2 regions of the Paenibacillus sp. FSL W8-0439 genome follow, and region 1 is predicted to be linked to the other one. Evidence: predicted binding sites of a transcription regulator. Region 1 holds the regulator's gene; the other holds the start of a gene.
What was found. The regulator CtsR, encoded in region 1, represses protease genes until heat stress. The targets are predictions, from matches to a motif close to ATGGTCAATAAAGGTCAAACA.
Positions count from the first base shown of each region.

Region 1 (7,812 bases):
GCGCTCCTACCAAACGGGATGTGGAGTGTTTCTCCATATATTCGGACATATCAATACGGATAACCGCATTTTCATCACCAAACATAGATTCAGCCAAGGCGCGTGCCAGCTCTGTTTTACCAACTCCAGTTGGACCGAGGAAAATAAAGGAGCCGATTGGACGTTTCGGATCTTTCAGACCGGCGCGTGCCCGGCGAATCGCCCGGCTTACTGCCTTAACAGCTTCGTCCTGCCCAATCACCCGTTCATGCAACAGTTGCTCCATATTCAGCAAACGATGTGTTTCTTCTTCCTTCAGCTTGCTGACTGGGACACCAGTCCAGATGGCAACGACCTGAGCAATATCCTCTGGTGTAACTTCGGAATCTGTACGCCCCTGTTGTTCTTTCCATTGGTTTTTAGTGACATCCAGCTCTTCACGAATTTTTTGCTCTGTATCGCGCAGTGCAGCTGCCTTTTCAAACTCCTGGCTTTGTACCGCTGAATCTTTTTCCTTACGGATATCTTCCAGACGGTTTTCCAGCTGTTTCAGGTTTGGCGGTACTGTATAGGAATTCAGCCTTACCTTGGAGCCCGCTTCATCAATAAGGTCAATAGCCTTATCCGGTAGGAAGCGATCCGTAATATAACGATCTGACAATCTTACTGCAGCTTCAATAGCCTCATCAGTGATTTTTACACGGTGATGCGCTTCGTAACGGTCGCGCAGACCATACAAGATTTGAATCGCTTCTTCTGGAGAAGGTTGATCCACGGTTATAGGTTGAAAACGACGCTCCAAAGCAGCATCTTTCTCAATATATTTGCGGTATTCATCCAGCGTGGTGGCACCGATACATTGCAGCTCGCCACGTGCCAGAGCAGGTTTCAGGATGTTGGACGCATCAATTGCGCCTTCCGCTCCACCAGCACCAATCAGCGTATGCAGCTCATCAATGAACAATACGATATTTCCAGCTTGACGAATCTCGTCCATAATCTTCTTCAAGCGATCCTCAAATTCACCACGATACTTAGTACCTGCTACTACAGAACCCATATCGAGTGTCATTACGCGTTTGTCGCGCAACGTTTCGGGAATCTCATTCGCTATGATTTTTTGTGCCAATCCTTCGGCAATCGCCGTTTTACCTACCCCAGGTTCACCGATCAAAACAGGATTGTTCTTTGTACGACGGCTGAGCACTTGAATAACGCGCTCAATTTCCTTGCTGCGCCCAATAACGGGGTCCAGGTTATTTTCCTTCGCAGAAGCCGTCAGATCGCGTGCCAGACTGTCCAGAGTTGGCGTGCTGACATTAGCTGGAGCACCGTGATGGCTGGAAACCGCCTCGCTGCTGCCGAGCAATTGAAGCACTTGCTGACGCGCTTTGTTCAGACTGATACCCAGGTTGTTCAGTACACGTGCTGCTACGCCTTCACCTTCACGAATAAGGCCTAGCAAAATATGCTCGGTACCTACATAGGTATGACCCAATTTACGTGCTTCGTCCATAGACAGCTCAATGACTTTCTTGGCACGTGGAGTATAGGCAATGTTCGTCGGTTGCTCTTGACCGCGTCCAATCAGTGTTTCCACTTCATCCTGGATTTTTTCCAGTCCCAGCCCTAAACCGATTAAGGCTTTCGCTGCTATTCCTTCACCTTCACGAATGAGTCCTAGCAAAATGTGCTCTGTGCCAATGTTGTTGTGTCCCAATCGAACAGCTTCTTCCTGGGCCAAGGCAAGCACTTTCTGTGCACGTTCCGTAAATCTTCCAAACATCATATATCCTGCACCTCCACAGTGTGTATTTCAGTTCATTCTATATATTAAAGGGTTGTGCCTAATTTTTGCCGGATCAGCTTCGCCCGGTACATATCGCGCTCACCGGTATTCATTTTATCCCCAAAGCTTTTTTGTAAAAAGCCGGGTTGCGTCATCACATTAAGCTCATTCATCGCTGCAATGGAAGGACGCTCCAAAATTCCCAAATCTACACCGAGACGTACATCGGACAACCGCTGTGCAGCCTCCTTGGAATCCAAAACTGCTGCATATGACAAAATACCGAATGAACGCATCACCCGATCTGTAATCCGCAGCATGGATTCATTCATCAATCGTTCTCTGGCAGAACGTTCATGCTCTATAATTTGCAGCACCACGCCATGCAGATTCTCGATAATTTCCGCTTCGGTTTGTCCCAAGGTAATCTGATTGGATACCTGAAACAAATTCCCAACTGCTTCGCTGCCTTCACCATAAATACCCCGAACTGTAAGACCCACCTGTGAAACAGCGGACAATATACGATTGATTTGATGAGTCATGACCAATGCGGGCAAATGCATCATCACCGAAGCTCTCATACCTGTGCCGACATTCGTCGGGCAACTGGTCAGAAAACCTCTCCGATCATCAAATGCATAATCAACATGCGCTTCAAATGCATCATCAATGACCATAGCACGTTCCCAAGCTTCTCTAACCTGACATCCCGGATATAAGCACTGAATACGCAGATGATCCTCTTCATTTATCATAACACTAACTGATTCATCATCACTAATCAACACAGCACCGTTGCGAGATTCGTTCGCCAAATTAGGACTAATCAAGTGCTTCTCAACCAGTACCTGTTTGTCGATCTCATCCAACTCGGATATTTTCAAGGTATGAAAAGTACCAAAACGACGCAAATCATCATACTGAAGGATATCCGTTAAGCGTTGAAGCACTTCTTCCGACTGCTGATTGGTAGCAAGCATGGGAAAAGGCAGATGCTGCAAGTTACGCGCAATTCTTACCCGGCTACTAATGACAATCTCCGAATCCGCAGCATCACCACGCATCCAATCACTTAGCGGCTTTTCCGTAAATCGGATATTGGGCATCACGCATTCCCTCCTACTCTTCACAAACTTTACTCTTCAGTCATTTCTTTTTCAAGCTTTCTGATTTGATCCCTAAGCTCAGCAGCTGATTCGAATTCTTCCTGTACAATGTGTTGTTGCATCTCTTTTTTCAAATCATCAATTTGCCGTTTAACCTTTAATCGGCCTCCAGTACGGACCGGAACTTTCCCAACATGACTCGTACTACCATGCACACGCTTGAACAGAGGGTCCAGGCGACTATCAAAATATTGATAGCATGATGGACATCCAAAACGTCCTAGCTTACTAAACTGTGTATAAGTCATACCGCAATCCTTGCATTGTAGATTTTGGGGAACACTGTGACCTGAAGACTGGCTCTTTGTGCTGGAGTCAAAATCCAACATCCCCGACAACAAGCTATGAATCGAAAAGCCATTAGGTGTTCCAGGGATCATCTCCCCTTTTTCCTTCGCACATGTCTCACAAATATGAAACTCTGTCTTTTCGCCATTCACAATTTTGGTGAAATGCAAAGTTGCCGGCCGCATATTACATTCTTGGCACAGCATAAAAGCACCTCCTTCAACGTCAGGATTTTTACAAATCCCTACATCTGAATTGCAAATCTCTATTCACTGGTTAATGGATACTAGCTATTTGGCCGCCAGCAACGAGATCAGCATAGCCTTAAGCAATCTTGCTCGCAGTTGGTCACGATAGGGAAGCTTCAGCAATAATGTATCTCTTGATAAAGCAGCCTTTATTAGACCCGCTTCCCTTTTACTTAAAAAATGAGCTTCCTCTAACTGATAAATCAATCCTTCTGCTGCCGATTGGCTAATTTCCTCCCCGATGCTCTGATGAAGGTGTGTATGGATCGCATGCTGTGCAGGCAATTGAATTCGCTGAATCCGAATATAACCTCCACCACCGCGTTTACTTTCCACCACATAACCTTTTTCCAGCGTAAACCGGGTACTAATTACATAATTAATTTGCGACGGTACGCAGGAAAAGCGGTCAGCCAGATCATTGCGCTGAATCTCCACTAAGCCTTGGGGACTTTCCAGCAGCATGCTCTTCAAATATTGTTCAATAATGTCGGAAACATTGCGCATTTCATCATCCTCCACTAACGGAAACGCAAGTATTCAAGTACATTTCACGCTCCACAGAGTCCGCCGTATATTGAACTTAACCAAACGGTATAGTCACGAATCTAAGCTGTATTCAGGCTATTGCCTGTTCTACATCCATTGGAATTGTACCGTTTCGTTTCTAGTGTGACCTTTATTTGCGATAAATCATACACTTCTCTTCTGTCCATAAGAAGCAGCTCCTAACTATACGCAAATCATGTCGTTATTGCTATACTTCTGTAGATTCACACTGTTTCTGATTGACTTTGACTTTCTTTGACTATATTCGTATTATAGCACAAATTTCATTTTTGCCAAGGGGTCAATACCATTTTTCGCAATCTAATTACGTTTTATACCATAGAATAAAAAAAACTCTTCCCATTATGGAAAGAGCTTTGAATAATTATGATATCCCACATCCAATTTGGTTAAAAAGAGTTGGGCATTAAGAAAATCTAATTGGGCCTTTATCAGAAAAAATCCAATAGGAACGTTTGTTTTGTTGGTATTACACGTTTAAGTGCAGCCACAGACTCACTGCTTCCTTCAATGCGCCCCCAATTAAACAGGTTATCAGCTTGCTGGTAGCCGAGCATTAAAGTTGTTAATGACTGAATTCCCAGTTCCAAGTCAGCTACTGTATCGTTCTCAGGCAAATTACTTGTATCCACTCTTGCCAGATGTCCTTGCCCCTCCGTAGTAATCGTTAATCTCCATACTCCTTCATTCCAAGGAGCATACCGATCTGTCAGATGTAAGGTTAAACTTGTTTCCTCTCCAATCTGCTCAAAAGGGTATCTCTCTACAAAAGCAACAGCATCCACAATACGCCCCATAAAATAAGGCACCGTTTCCTGTTGAATTCGCGGATCATCGAGTAAAAAAGGCAGATTGTCATCTGCTGGAACGTAAATAAATTTACCTTGGGTTATCATTGAGTCATGGTTTGCAAAATAAGTCCACAAAGCCCGACGTGCCGTCTCATTTTCATATACCAACTCATCACAATTTAACTGTTTATCTTCTATTTTGTATAGTGCATATCCCTGAGGATCGCCTGCATCTGTGTAATATACTACAGTTCGATAATTCTCATTTAAAATCCGTTCCTGCCACCATGCCTTATCTCGTACCAGCGTACCATTGTAACGTGAAGCATACGATTGATACACTTGGTCTAGTTCTGAAATATTTTTGATATCCCGTTTGACTATACCTTCTGTTTTAAGTTTAGCAGGGAATTTATCAATTGGAATGACGTATTTTTTGTACTCAGTATACGTTTCCCATCCAAATTTACGATAGAAGGCAAAAGAAAATGGATGCAGAAAAGAAAGGCTTTGTCCTGCGGTCTTCATTTCTTCAAGCGCATGCGTCAACAAACGTGAAACCATACCTCCGCGACGCTTTTCCGGCCACGTTGCCACACCAGCAATGCCTCCCATATCAAAAACCTGACCATGTATGTATACCTGTAGTGGTAGCAAAGTCAGTTTAGCGTTCAAGTCAGGTCCGTCGAATATCCCCCATGTTTGTTCTGGTTTGAATTTCTTCTTGGCTTTCTCCAGATCCTCCGGGGTCATTGTAAACTGAAAAGCATACTGGGATAATCCTATAGCTGCTTCAAATTCCTCACGTTGTAATTGTCTGATCTCCATAACTTCGTCACCTCGCTCGTATACTTGGACCTTTAAAAAAATACGCACTTAGAGTGTCGCAAAGCCTCTTCCCTCTGTCAACCTTAGAATCAGGTGTCCATCCACAAAATGCATAAAAAAAGGATGATAACCTCACTGAGGGTATCATCCTTTTTCACTTTTGCTTGGCAACGTCCTACTCTCCCAGGACCCTGCGGTCCAAGTACCATCGGCGCTGGAGGGCTTAACGGTCGTGTTCGGGATGGGTACGTGTGGAACCCCTCCGCTATCGCCACCAAACATGAATTTACACCGTAAATTCTTCCGTAAGGTTATTCGGTTCATCACAGATTGTGTGAATGAATCGCCATACGCTTGTCGTATGTACTTCTACATACTTTCAAGGTTACACCCTGAAAACTGGATCCGAAACTCATTGCGTCTTATCTTTAGGATAAGCCCTCGACCGATTAGTATTGGTCAGCTCCATGCATTACTGCACTTCCACCCCCAACCTATCTACCTCGTCGTCTTCAAGGGGTCTTACATACTGGGAAATCTCATCTTGAGGGGGGCTTCACGCTTAGATGCTTTCAGCGCTTATCCCTTCCGTACATAGCTACCCAGCGGTGCTCCTGGCGGAACAACTGGTACACCAGCGGTACGTCCATCCCGGTCCTCTCGTACTAAGGACAGCTCCTCTCAAATTTCCTACGCCCACGACAGATAGGGACCGAACTGTCTCACGACGTTCTGAACCCAGCTCGCGTACCGCTTTAATGGGCGAACAGCCCAACCCTTGGGACCTACTTCAGCCCCAGGATGCGATGAGCCGACATCGAGGTGCCAAACCTCCCCGTCGATGTGGACTCTTGGGGGAGATAAGCCTGTTATCCCCAGGGTAGCTTTTATCCGTTGAGCGATGGCCCTTCCATGCGGTACCACCGGATCACTAAGCCCGACTTTCGTCCCTGCTCGACTTGTAGGTCTCGCAGTCAAGCTCCCTTCTGCCTTTGCACTCTTCGAATGATTTCCAACCATTCTGAGGGAACCTTGGGGCGCCTCCGTTACTCTTTAGGAGGCGACCGCCCCAGTCAAACTGCCCACCTGACACTGTCCTCGTACCGGATCACGGTACCAAGTTAGAACCTAGATACGATCAGGGTGGTATCCCAAGGATGCCTCCCCTCAAGCTGGCGCTCAAGGTTCAACGGCTCCCACCTATCCTGTACAGATCGTACCCAAATTCAATATCAAGCTGCAGTAAAGCTCCATGGGGTCTTTCCGTCTTGTCGCGGGTAACCTGCATCTTCACAGGTATTAAAATTTCACCGGATCTCTCGTTGAGACAGCGCCCAAGTCGTTACGCCATTCGTGCGGGTCAGAATTTACCTGACAAGGAATTTCGCTACCTTAGGACCGTTATAGTTACGGCCGCCGTTTACTGGGGCTTCGGTTCATAGCTTCGCCCGAAGGCTTACCACTCCCCTTAACCTTCCAGCACCGGGCAGGCGTCAGCCCGTATACTTCGCCTTGCGGCTTCGCACAGACCTGTGTTTTTGCTAAACAGTCGCTTGGGCCTTTTCACTGCGGCCCCCTCGGGCTATTCACCCTACCGAGGCACCCCTTCTCCCGAAGTTACGGGGTCATTTTGCCGAGTTCCTTAACGAGAGTTCTTCCGCGCGCCTTAGAATTCTCTTCTCGCCTACCTGTGTCGGTTTGCGGTACGGGCACCTTCTCCTGGCTAGAGGCTTTTCTTGGCAGTCTGAGATCATGACCTTCGCTACTATAATTTTCGCTCCCCATCACAGCCCAGCCTTCACGATGTGCGGATTTGCCTACACACCAGCCTCACTGCTTAGACGGACATCCATCAGTCCGCGTCACTACCCTACTGCGTCACCCCATCGCTCATAGCGGATTACGGTGGTACAGGAATTTCTACCTGTTGTCCTTCGACTACGCCTATCGGCCTCGCCTTAGGTCCCGACTTACCCTGAGCGGACGAACCTTCCTCAGGAACCCTTAGGCTTTCGGCGGATCTGATTCTCACAGATCTTTTCGTTACTCATACCGGCATTCTCACTTGAATGCAGTCCAGCGCTCCTTCCGGTACACCTTCAACCCGCATTCAACGCTCCCCTACCCCTGATGCAAAAGCATCAAGCCAT
Region 1 is NZ_JBBPAK010000001.1:5,144,561-5,152,372, forward strand. Features, by position in the region: gene clpC (ATP-dependent protease ATP-binding subunit ClpC) at 1-1,768, opposite strand, end outside; gene MKX36_RS22235 (protein arginine kinase) at 1,813-2,877, opposite strand; gene MKX36_RS22240 (UvrB/UvrC motif-containing protein) at 2,907-3,431, opposite strand; gene MKX36_RS22245 (CtsR family transcriptional regulator) at 3,516-3,980, opposite strand; gene MKX36_RS22250 (GNAT family N-acetyltransferase) at 4,475-5,662, opposite strand; rRNA gene rrf (5S ribosomal RNA) at 5,825-5,941, opposite strand; rRNA gene MKX36_RS22260 (23S ribosomal RNA) at 6,092-7,812, opposite strand, start outside.

Region 2 (7,812 bases), 4.9 Mb from region 1:
CTGTGCAACCGCATTGCCTTCCACAGTGTCACGCAGTCCGAATCCGTCCATAATAATTAAAGCTACCGGTTTTGGTGCTGTCATCTTACTTCGCCCCCTCAACAAGCGCGATGTACGACGCCGGTTGAAGACTGGCACCGCCCACGAGCGCGCCGTCGATATCGCTTTGACCCAGGTACTCAGTAACATTTTCAGGTTTTACACTACCACCGTACTGAATACGTACAGCATTTGCTGTATTTTCATCATACAGCTCTTTAATCAAACTACGGATGTAGGAAATCACTTCATTCGCATCCTGCGAAGTGGAGGATTTGCCTGTTCCGATGGCCCAGATTGGCTCATAAGCAACTACAACTTGTGCCGCTTGATCTTTAGCCAGACCAGCAAAAGCTGCTACAGTTTGCACTTTTACAACTTCTTTGGTTTGACCTGCTTCACGGTCTTCCAGCTTTTCGCCTACGCATACGATTGGTGTCAATCCATGACGGAATGCTGCATGAACCTTTTTGTTCACCGTTTCGTCTGTTTCGTTGAAATACTCACGACGCTCGGAGTGTCCGATCACAACGTAGTCTACGCCCAGATCTTTCAGCATTCCGCCGCTGATTTCACCTGTAAATGCGCCATCTTCTGCAAAGTGCAGGTTTTGTGCGCCGATTTTAATAGATGTACCTTTTACTGCTTCAACCAGAGCAGGAAGATTTGTAAATGGAGCACATATAACGCTCTCCACTCCTGCAACCTCTGCTTTACCTTTGATCTCTTCGATGAAGGTTTTAGCTTCTGGTACGGTTTTGAACATCTTCCAGTTACCCGCGATAATCGGTGTTCTCAATGGTTTCAACTCCTAACTATTAGGTGCCCTAAAGCCTTTATTACGCGTAATGCGTTTGATTATTTATCGTTAAGTGCAACAACACCCGGAAGTGCTTTGCCTTCCATGAATTCCAGGGATGCGCCGCCGCCAGTGGAGATGTGATCCATTTTGTCAGCCAAGTGGAATTTTTCAGCCGCAGCCGCAGAATCACCGCCACCAATGATGGTGTATGCTTCTGTTGTAGCACAAGCTTCCGCTACTTCACGAGTACCGCCAGCGAAAGGCTCGATTTCAAATACACCCATTGGTCCATTCCAAACAACCAATTTGGAGTTTTTGATAACATCTGCATAGATTTTACGAGTTTTCGGTCCGATATCCACGCCTTCCCAATCTGCAGGAATGCCGTCGATGTCCACAATGTTCGTGTTCGCTGTAGCGCTGAAATCGTCAGAAATAACGATATCCACAGGAAGGTAGAAGTTTTTGCCAAGCTTCTTCGCTTTTTCAATAAATCCAAGAGCTACGTCCAGTTTGGATTCATCCAGCAAAGATTGACCCACTTCATGACCTTGAGCTTTGAAGAATGTATAAGTCAAACCGCCGCCAATAATTACGTTATCTGCAATGTTCAGCAGGTTGTCGATTACGTCGATTTTGTCTTTTACTTTGGAACCGCCAATAATGGCTGTAAAAGGACGATCTGGATTCGACAGGGCTTTACCAATAACAGACAACTCTCTTTCCATCAGCAAGCCGGAAACAGCCGGAAGAAGATGCGCGATACCTTCTGTAGAAGCATGAGCACGGTGTGCTGCACCAAAAGCATCATTCACGAAAATGTCAGCCAGCTCAGCAAATTGCTTCGCCAGTTCAGGATCATTTTTCTCTTCTCCTGGGTAGAAGCGTACATTTTCAAGCAATAGCACATCGCCGTTTTTCAGTTCAGCCACTTTCGCTTTAACAGCCTCGCCAACTGCTTCGTCCACCTTAACAACAGGCTTATTAAGCAGTTCTGACAAACGCACACCAGCAGCAGTCAGACGCATGGATTCAACAACTTGACCCTTTGGACGTCCAAAGTGACTCGCCAAAATAACCTTTGCACCTTTTTCAATCAGGTAGTTAATGGTTGGCAAGGTTTCGCGAATACGCTTGTCATCGGTAATTTTACCATCCTCAACCGGAACGTTAAAATCTACACGAACAAACACCCGTTTTCCATTCAGTTCTATATCACGTACGCTCTTTTTGTTCATCTCCATATTCCTCCGCACCCTTATAATTTTACGAAACAGGAATTTAAGGCACATTTTGATATATAAAGAGCGGAAACAATAACACCTGTTTCCGCTCTATGATGTTGCTCGATAAGGAATTCTTATTTAGCCAATTTAGCGAAGTATTCCAACGTACGGATCAATTGTGCAGTGTAGGACATTTCGTTGTCGTACCAAGCTACAGTTTTAACCAGTTGTTTGTCGCCAACAGTCAGAACTTTAGTTTGAGTTGCATCAAACAGGGAACCAAAAGTCAGACCTTTGATGTCAGAAGAAACGATTTGATCTTCAGTGTATCCGTAAGTTTCAGGATCGGAAGCTTCTTTCATCGCTGCGTTGATTTCTTCAGCAGTTACGTTTTTCTCCAGAACTGTTACCAGCTCAGTCAGGGAACCTGTTGGTACTGGAACACGTTGAGCTGCACCATCCAATTTACCTTTCAGCTCAGGGATAACCAGACCGATTGCTTTAGCAGCACCAGTAGTGTTAGGAATGATGTTTTCAGCTGCTGCGCGAGCACGACGGAAGTCACCTTTAGCATGTGGAGCATCCAAAGTGTTTTGGTCGCCAGTGTAAGCGTGAATTGTAGTCATCAAGCCTTCAACGATACCAAATTTGTCTTGCAGTGTTTTAGCCATAGGAGCCAAGCAGTTAGTTGTGCAAGAAGCACCGGAAATTACAGTTTCAGTTCCGTCCAGAATTTCATGGTTTACGTTGTAAACGACAGTTTTCATGTCGCCAGTAGCTGGAGCGGAGATAACAACTTTTTTAGCGCCGCCTTTCAAATGTTTCTCAGCAGCTTCTTTAGTTGTGAAGAAACCTGTGCATTCCAGAACGATGTCTACGCCCAGGTCTCCCCAAGGCAATTCTTCAGGGTTACGGTTAGCCAAAACTTTAACTTCTTTACCGTTTACTTTGAAGAAACCGTCATGTACTTCTACTTGTCCTTGGAAAGTACCTTGTGTTGTATCATATTTCAACAGATGTGCCAGCATTTTGGAATCTGTCAAGTCGTTAATTGCTACTACTTCAATACCTTCTACGTCTTGAATACGGCGGAAAGCAAGGCGTCCAATACGTCCGAAACCGTTAATACCAACTTTAACTGTCATGAGTGAGTTCCTCCCAAAGTTCGTTTAGTTTAGTTTTATATATTCAAGACAGACCCGAAAGCCTGTCAAGACAACACAATTAAAAAACCTTATCAATCTCTTAAATAACGGCTTACAATCTCGGCAGCAGCGCCTTCGTCGGTGACAAGAATGTCTTCCTGTCCGAAACGCAATACTGCATGAATAGCAGCAGCCTTGCTCTTGCCTCCAGCCACACCTAACACCGTCTCCGTACGCCTGATGTCCTCCAAACGGAGTCCGAGCGTCAGCATTCTGTGAACAACGACGCCGTCTTCGTTAAAATAATAACCAAACGATTCGGCGACCGCACCCTCATTGCTGATCTGGGCAAAGGTTTCAGGGTCAAGCTTGCGTCTGTGGGCCATTGCTATTGCGTTGCCTATCCCGTGAATGATAATACGACTCTCTCGAATCAGGCTTAATATATCCTGAATATTCGTATCCTCAAGCAAGGAGTTGTAAGCATGATTGCTGAGCAAATCCGGTACATGGAGCAGACGGTATTGAGCGCCGACCTTGCGAGCCATCGTGGAGGCAATTGTATTTGCCTGCATTTCCATGCTCTCTCCCAAACCCCCGCGTGCCGGTACAAACCATCCGCCCTTAAGCGGGCCGTTAGCAGGTAATGCCAGTTGTTCCGCCACATCTGCAATCGTCGTGCCACCTGTTACAGCGACCACGTCCTCGTCATCCATAACACTCAGCAGCGCCTTTGCGCCAGCACGGCCCAGCTCCTGCTTCGCTAACGGTGAAGCATCCGAATCCCCTGGAACGACAACCACCTTCCTCAAACCGTAGGCTTGACGAATCTGATCCTCCAATTGGGACAGGCCGAACAAGTTGTTCGCGATCGGCTCCAGCTGTTCCAGCAGATCCAGTCCTGCTTTGCTCACCTTCATGCCCACACTCTCAATCTCAATTAGCCCTTGCGCTTTAAGGAGATCAGTCTCAGCGCGCAGTACGCGCTCGGTCATATCCAGTGAAGCTGCCAGTGTTCTGCGTCCGATAACTTCGGACAGCATAATCTGATGCAGGATCGTGTACCTTTTTTTCAAAACATCCATGAGGTCGGGCAGAAGCTGCTTCTGTATTTCTAATATCTTTCGCATGCTTTCCACTCCCGCACACTTCTAAGTTCTGTCTCTATGCTATATCTCTAACTGGTCTTAAAATGTCCCGGGATAACTTTTTAAGTCCCACGTATATCTTACCCAATATTTGCTTCACATGCAAGTCTATCTGAACCTATATTTCTCAACTTTTTATGTGAATATGCGCACGTAATAAAAGCTTGCAATTCAATGCCGTATATCATATAATCATCTTTGTTTCCAATTAATTAGTTGGTTGCTTGTAATGATTCATCTTTGCGCCCGTGGTCCAACGGATATGACGTAGGCCTCCGGAGCCTGAGATCGAGGTTCGATTCCTCGCGGGCGCGTCGTTTTATACGATTGGCTAAATGTTCCATATGATGTTTTTAACCAAAAAGAGCGCTAAGCGTTCTTTTTTTTAATCAATAGTTTGACTTTCTTTGACTTTTTGTTTGAAATTGTTTATCATGTGGTTAATACGGTAACAGTTTATAAATAGGGATGTGTATTCGGCATATCCACCAAATCCACTAACGATTTAAGGGAGGTTTTTTGACGTGAGCTATGTTCCTATGGTAGTAGAACAAAGTAACCGCGGCGAACGCGCCTATGACATTTATTCCAGACTGTTGAAGGATCGCATTATTTTGTTGGGCTCGGACGTCAATGACGTTGTAGCCAACTCAATTATTGCCCAAATGCTGTTTTTGGCTGCTGAAGATCCTGAAAAAGACATTCACTTGTATATTAACAGCCCTGGCGGTTCCATCACAGCTGGTATGGCCATTTTCGATACGATGCAATACATTAAACCTGACGTATCTACCATTTGTGTAGGTATGGCTGCTTCCATGGGTGCTTTCTTGCTGAATGCAGGTGCCAAAGGTAAACGTTTTGCCTTGCCAAACAGTGAAATTATGATTCACCAGCCACTAGGCGGTGCACAAGGACAGGCAACGGATATCGAAATTCGCGCCCGTCGCATTCTGAAAATGCGTGACAAGTTGAACCGCATTCTCGCAGATCGCACAGGTCAACCACTGGAACGCATCGAAAAAGACACAGACCGTGACTATTTCATGTCCGCTGATGATGCCAAGGAATACGGTATTATTGATAAAGTGTTAACTAGCTCCTCTCCAGAAGGTGTATAAGAAAAGTGGTTTTCTTCTGAATAGCTGGTAAATAAAAAGGCTGCCTCGGATTTTCGTATTCGGTAGGCAGTCTTTTTTATTTACTATTAATTTTCAATATATAACTAATCCAGATTATTGATTTTGTCCCGCAAAAGGCTTACCGCCCTGAGGCAGCAGTTGAGCGAACGAGTAAGTAAACTCCGGAATTCCATAAGCGTATGGCGCATAATCATACAAATCAAACACGATGGTTACTCCACTGTTGGTCACATAAAAATTCTGATCTGCGGCCAACTCTTTAAATTTCTCAAACCCTTCGCCAGCCTGGAGCGCATCAATTTTTTTCTTCAAATCAGTATTCAGGAACTTTTTATAGTTAGGATTTGCCTTCAATACATCAGACAATTGCAACTGCTTACCATCAGCAAGCGAGAACGTATATCCTTTACGTGCCGTCATACCGTGTGCGCCACCTGTATACGAGTAGTCCTGCATAATCACACTTAGAATACCGTCCTTATTATAGGCAATTGCAAAATCATTTTCGAAATCATACGGTCTTTCTGCTGTAACCTCTCCCTCTGCCACCATCTTTTTGCCTGCTGCCAATACTGTCTCTGCATGCTTTTTAAGCACATTATTAATGGCCTGTTGAGCCTCAGGATTCAGCTGGCTGCCGCTGATTTGCGGATACTTAATCTTATAGGATACCTTTGCATTACTCGAAGCTGGAAGCGTCTGAGATGCAATTGTGATCGGATTTAGCTGGCTTTTACTCAATGTTACTGTTTTCTGAGTTGCATTCCACTGCGCATCGATACCCAGATAGTCTTTCAGCAGACTCATAGGAATATATAGCTTCCCGGCGATCATTTTGGCATCCATGCTGCGCGTGTTGATCCCGTTCACATTGGCATAGGCATCCGAGGAGGAGACCACGATATAGAGCTTGTTGTACCCGCTCCCCACTGTATATGTCCCTTCCTTGGTGTCATAGCTCACCGGAATTCCCAAACTATCACGCAGTGCTGCCACTGGAATCATTGTGTTCCCGTTCACTTGTACACCTTTAGCGGCCAACGTTTTACCATTCCATTGGATGGCGATCCCGGGTTGCTGTGTTGTCGCTTGCTGCTGTTTGGTCGAAGCTGCCTCAATATAGGAAACGGGAACGACCGCAACCCCTGCTAAGATTCCCGCTGCCAGCAGTGCTGAGCCCCATTTTTTCGTATGCTTGTTCATCGTAAGTATTCCTCCTATTGTGAATCTGTATTATCTATGTGTTTTGATCACTTTTCTTATTATATCTATACCCCATTGTATGTAGTTTACAATCTGTACACTCACTGATTTCAATCTGTACACCTAACAGCCATTAGCTATGACAGACTCATTACAAAACGGTTTCAATAGACAAAAGAAGCCAACAAGTCACCCTGCAATGTTGCAGGCGCTTGCGGCTCCGTTTTAATGGTCTATACTAGTTCATCTCATATTGGGCAGACACTTGGACTTTCACCGTTACTTGGCCCGACTGTATCTCTGTTCCGCCACTCATATCCATGAGCGCTTTGGACATGGCATTCTCACGTTGTGTGAAAACCTGAGCTTCCCCGCCATCTACTGTCACATTCACCAGAGCCCCTAAGCCGCGTTTAGCTGATTTTGCTACGGCACTGGCTTTGGATTGAGCGTTATCCAACGCTTTTGCAATAGCAGCTTCTTCATAAGAAGAAGGATTCTCTACGGAAAACTGTATATTATCTACGTTGTTTGCACCGGAGTTTGTAGCCTCATCCAGCAGCTGACCAATTTTGTCCAAGTTGCGATATTTCACTGAAAGTGTATGGTTAGCAATGTAGCCTTTGAGCTTCTGTCCTTCCTTCTCGTTATAGGTATAGTTAGGTTGTACAGAGAACTGGCTTGTCTGAATATCGTCTGCACTGATACTCCATTTTTCTTTTAACAGCTGTGTGACCTTGTTTATTTTCGCAGCATTAGCTTTTTGAGCAGCAGCAGCAGTATTTCCTTCCGATTGCACCCCAATGGAGAGATAAGCGATGTCTGGCTTAGCCATTATTTCACCACTTCCACTCACGTTAATTACACCATTCGCCGTCGTCGCCGTTGCAGCATAAGCGCGATCAGCCCCCGTCCACAGCCCTCCTGCTACTCCTCCAGCTAATAATGCTCCTGCAAGAATTGCTGTGCTTACTGTTTTTGTCCAAACTCTCATCGTACTCAACCTCTTTCTTGAAAATGTTTGTACCTTCCAGACGGAAAAAACGGTAAAAGGTTGCAGTCAAGCGGTATAAATTTCCGAAACAAGGCATACCACAGGGGTTTTAA
Region 2 is NZ_JBBPAK010000001.1:207,384-215,195, reverse strand. Features, by position in the region: gene gpmI (2,3-bisphosphoglycerate-independent phosphoglycerate mutase) at 1-84, opposite strand, end outside; gene tpiA (triose-phosphate isomerase) at 86-838, opposite strand; gene MKX36_RS00940 (phosphoglycerate kinase) at 898-2,079, opposite strand; gene gap (type I glyceraldehyde-3-phosphate dehydrogenase) at 2,202-3,212, opposite strand; gene MKX36_RS00930 (sugar-binding transcriptional regulator) at 3,305-4,342, opposite strand; tRNA gene MKX36_RS00925 (tRNA-Arg) at 4,603-4,674, shown strand; gene clpP (ATP-dependent Clp endopeptidase proteolytic subunit ClpP) at 4,885-5,481, shown strand; gene MKX36_RS00915 (PdaC/SigV domain-containing protein) at 5,596-6,705, opposite strand; gene MKX36_RS00910 (SIMPL domain-containing protein) at 6,944-7,699, opposite strand.
Region 2: the regulator CtsR is predicted to act here: its motif matches at 4,755-4,775, upstream of clpP (ATP-dependent Clp endopeptidase proteolytic subunit ClpP).